Regions from separate parts of the Gracilibacillus thailandensis genome, predicted to be linked through region 1. Evidence: a T-box and tRNA genes for the amino acid it is inferred to sense, from the RefSeq annotation. Region 1 holds a T-box; the other holds one or more tRNA genes.

Region 1 (2,213 bases):
TTCGTATTCCAAGACCATTGGCTATTATTTTCATATATATCCTTTTTTTCGCACTTACTGGGTATGGTATTTATATATCATTTCCAATGTGGATGAAGCAAATACAGGAAATGCAACAGAATATCCCACAATATGTAGATGCTTATCGCACATTTATCTATGATATTTATGATCAAACATCATTTCTGCCAGAGGGATTTCATGATCATTTAGACCAACTCTTTGAAAATATTGAAACAACATTAGGGGAACAGTTTACCAACCTATTGAAAAATATCCCTTTGTTGTTTGATATTTTTGTCATGGTAGCAGTGATCCCCATTTTAGCTTTTTACTTTCTAAAGGATTATCAGAAATTGCAGAGAAGCATACTAAGAATGATCCCGCAAAAATATCAAGCTTTCACGAAAAAATTAGCACTTGACATGGAAGAAAGCCTTGGTCAGTATATTCGCGGTCAAATATTAGTCTGTTTTCTTGTAGGCTTAGTGAGTTACTTTCTGTTAAGATGGGTTGGGATGAATTATGCAGTTGTGTTGGCAACAATTATTGGTTTTACCAATTTCATTCCTTATTTTGGACCGATCATAGGAGCTATCCCTGCTGTGTTAATTGCATTTACCATGTCAACGAAAATGGTGTTTTATGTACTGTTGGTCGTGCTAGCAGTCCAAATAACAGAAGGTAATCTACTTTCACCATTTATAGTAGGAAAAAGCATTCACATACATCCTGTGTATTTAATTTTGGCATTATTTATTGCAGCAAAGACCGCAGGAGTGGTTGGGATGATTTTTGCAGTTCCATTCCTAGCTGTTGCTAGAGTAGCCGTGCCTTTAATGGTTAGACAAGTGAAAGCAATTGACAGATAGCCTAAAGTTATCTATAATATGCTAGCGAAGTTAAATAAATCAAAAACGATGAAAAACCTGAGTACTGGATTATCGTTTCAAAGAGAGGAATTTCCGTGGCTGAAAGAAATTCTAAATGCTCTGATTCAGGAAGCTAGTTTGAAGTGCAGCGAAATACTGCCGGTTCCATCACCGTTACAGATGTTAAGGTGACAGTCACGTTGACTGTAATTAGGGTGGTACCGCGGATATAACTCTCGTCCCTGCTGATTAAGGCAGAGATGGGAGTTTTTTTATTGGAAATTAAGCAAATAAACGGAGGCGATTAATCATGAAGCATTTAACATCTGCTCAAGTGCGACAAATGTTTTTAGACTTTTTTAAAGAAAAAGGTCATGGTATTGAACCTAGTGCATCATTAGTACCAAAAGATGATCCGACATTATTGTGGATCAACAGTGGTGTGGCAACCTTAAAAAAATATTTTGATGGTCGAGTAGTACCAGAAAATCCTCGTATTGCCAATGCACAAAAATCAATTCGTACGAACGACATCACCAACGTAGGCTATACAGCAAGACACCATACTTTCTTTGAAATGTTAGGTAACTTCTCGATTGGTGACTATTTCAAGGAAGAAGCAATCGATTTTGCCTGGGAATTTTTAACCGGTGACAAATGGATTGGCTTTGATCCGGAGAAACTATCGGTTACCGTACACCCGGAAGATGAAGAAGCATATGTGCTATGGCGTGATAAAATCGGCTTACCCGAAGAACGCATTATTCGACTAGAAGAAAACTTCTGGGATATTGGGGAAGGTCCTAGTGGGCCAAATACCGAAATTTTCTATGACCGTGGCGAAGGATATGGTAATGATCCAAATGATCCGGAACTGTATCCAGGCGGTGAAAATGAACGTTATTTAGAGATCTGGAACCTAGTGTTTTCACAGTTTAATCATAATCCGGATGACACATATACACCATTACCGAAGAAAAATATTGATACCGGGATGGGACTTGAGCGTCTAGTTAGTGTGATCCAAGATACGAAAACAAATTTTGAAACAGACTTATTTTTACCGATTATTAAAGAAACAGAAAAGTTCGCTAATACTAATTATCAAGCAAAAGAAGAAACAGATGTGGCATTTAAAGTGATTGCTGACCATATTCGTACTGTAACATTTGCGGTGAGTGATGGCGCATTACCTTCAAATGAAGGTCGTGGCTATGTATTGCGTCGTCTCCTGCGTCGTGCTGTGCGCTATGCTAAACAAATTGGAATAGAGAAGCCGTTTATGTATCAGCTTGTTCCGACGGTAGGAGCGATTATGGAAGCTTTCTATCCAGAAGTGAA
Region 2 (2,213 bases), on a different contig from region 1:
TTGAGGCATTACGACAAAGGCATCAATCCGCTAAATTTGAAATCGCATTGCGAGGTGATTCTGCTTCATATTTGGAAACGCTCCACGCTCTTTCATCAGTACAAGATATTTTTCAAGAAAAAGGAGAAGTCCATGTTGTCGTAGAAGATATCGAATCAGCTAGAAAAGAAATATTAACGAAAGTATTAGAAGAGGATTGGCCGCTTGAGAAGTTAGCGCTAAGTAAGACAACGCTGGAAGATTTATTTATGAAAGTGGTGAAAAAATAATGCAATGGATCACAATTTTTAAAAAGGAATTAGTAGAAGACTGGCGCAATTTCAAATGGGTTTGGGTACCACTCGTGTTCATCATCATTTGTATTATGGATCCATTGTCAACTTATTATTTGCCGCAAATATTAGATGCGGTTGGTGGTGTTCCAGAAGGAACCGTGATTGAAGGGCCAGAGCTGGGACCAACAGAGGCGATCATGTTCAGTTTGACAGAAATTAGTATGCTTGGTGTACTCGTCATTGTGGCGATCTCGATGGCAGTAATTGCAGGTGAACGAAAAAGTGGCGTAGCAGAATTAGTATTAGTCAAACCAGTAAGTTATTTCACCTATATTTCAGCAAAATGGGCAGCGAAATTACTATTAGTTTTTACAGCTTATTTAATTGGTATGTTAACAAGCTGGTACTATGTGAATCTTTTGTTTGGTGATCTAAGTGCGTCACAATTCATTGGGCTGTTTTTGTTTTATTTTATTTGGTTGATTTTTGTAGTAACAATAACTTTTCTTTATAATACGGTAGTTAAAATACCTGGACTTGTATTAACATTGTCGATTATAACGATTATGGCAATGTCAGCGATTAATCAGATTTTTTCTTTCCGGATGCCATGGTTTCCCAATAGTATTAGTGAGCACATCACTACTATGCTGGCAGAAGGAGCAATCCCGAATGACCTATGGGGAGCGGCTGGCATTACATTAGGGTTGTCGGTCATACTACTGGTCGCATCCAATTTTATTTTAAAAACGAAAGAAATGGCAGATTAGAGTTCGTGCATTCGGACTCTTTTTTTATTATAATAGAATCATGCAATACGGGGCATTAGCTCAGCTGGGAGAGCATCGTGCTGGCAGCGCGAGGGTCAGCGGTTCGAGCCCGCTATGCTCCATCATTTATGTGCGGACATTTATTCCGCTATTTCTATAAAAACACCTAGATTTTAAGGTGAAGTGGACATCTGTTCCGTTATTTCGGCAAAAAAGCGTTTAATAGAAGCATAATTACGCTGAATAAAGGAATAGATGTCCGTTACAAGTCATAAATCCTGCTTTTTTATGCTATATAATGGAACGAATGTCCGCTCGGTAAAGTTGTGTACAACTAATATACTATCCGTTAATCTGGTTGGGTAAGAAGTGCATTACTATTTTCCGTAAACCAATCCGTTGCATCTTGAAGCGTATCATGTAGTGGTCTAAAAGTGATACCTATTTCTTTCTTTGCCTTATCGGATGAGTATCTTTTACATTCGCATATTTCATAAATACCATTTACGGAAATGGCCATTTCTTTTTTCGTAATGACCGAAACTCGATCGACTATCCAGCCAAGTGTAAATGCAATGGGAACAGGAATATTTCGCTTGGGAGAAGGGATACCCGTTACTATTTCCAATTCCTTGGACAAATCTTTCAAATGTACATGGCGTCCAGCAACTAAAAAACGTTCACTTTTATTTACTTTCGTAATTGCTGCAACCATCGCCTCCGCCACATCCCTAACGTCAACAATATCAATACTGACATTAATGTTTCCTGGAAGACGTTTCTGCAAATAATCCAATATATATTTACCACCGCTTGTTGGCGCTGCATCAACTGGTCCCATCATCCAACCAGGTAGAAAAGTGATGACTGGAAGCGAATGACGAGCGCTGAATTCAGCGATTTTCCTATCGCTGATAATCTTACTTTTTGCATATAAAGTCATCGCATCTTCTGAATCTCTAATATCCTCTTCATTACTAGGAGTATTGTCAAGCCTCTTTTTAATAGTGTTACTGCTGCTTGTGTGTATGATTAATTTGACACCGTATTCTTTTGCTAATTCAAACAATCGAAGCGTATTGGTAATGTTTATTCTTTCTAACTCGGGCCAATGCTTTCCGAACGAAAATGTTTCTCTAAAATATGCAGCAGTATGAAAAAGCACCTC

Evidence for each region. The T-box of region 1 lies ahead of alaS (alanine--tRNA ligase). A T-box ahead of a tRNA ligase gene usually reads a tRNA of that ligase, here a tRNA-Ala.
Region 2: it has a tRNA-Ala gene. The T-box ahead of alaS (alanine--tRNA ligase) is inferred to sense a tRNA for this amino acid. The anticodon was not compared.

Annotation. Positions count from the first base shown of each region.
Region 1 is NZ_WJID01000023.1:630-2,842, forward strand. Features, by position in the region: gene GH715_RS08605 (AI-2E family transporter) at 1-872, shown strand, start outside; T-box leader at 912-1,119, shown strand; gene alaS (alanine--tRNA ligase) at 1,183-2,213, shown strand, end outside.
Region 2 is NZ_WJID01000071.1:22,940-25,152, forward strand. Features, by position in the region: gene GH715_RS17950 (ABC transporter ATP-binding protein) at 1-269, shown strand, start outside; gene GH715_RS17955 (ABC transporter permease) at 269-1,045, shown strand; tRNA gene GH715_RS17960 (tRNA-Ala) at 1,095-1,167, shown strand; gene GH715_RS17965 (NAD-dependent epimerase/dehydratase family protein) at 1,395-2,213, opposite strand, start outside.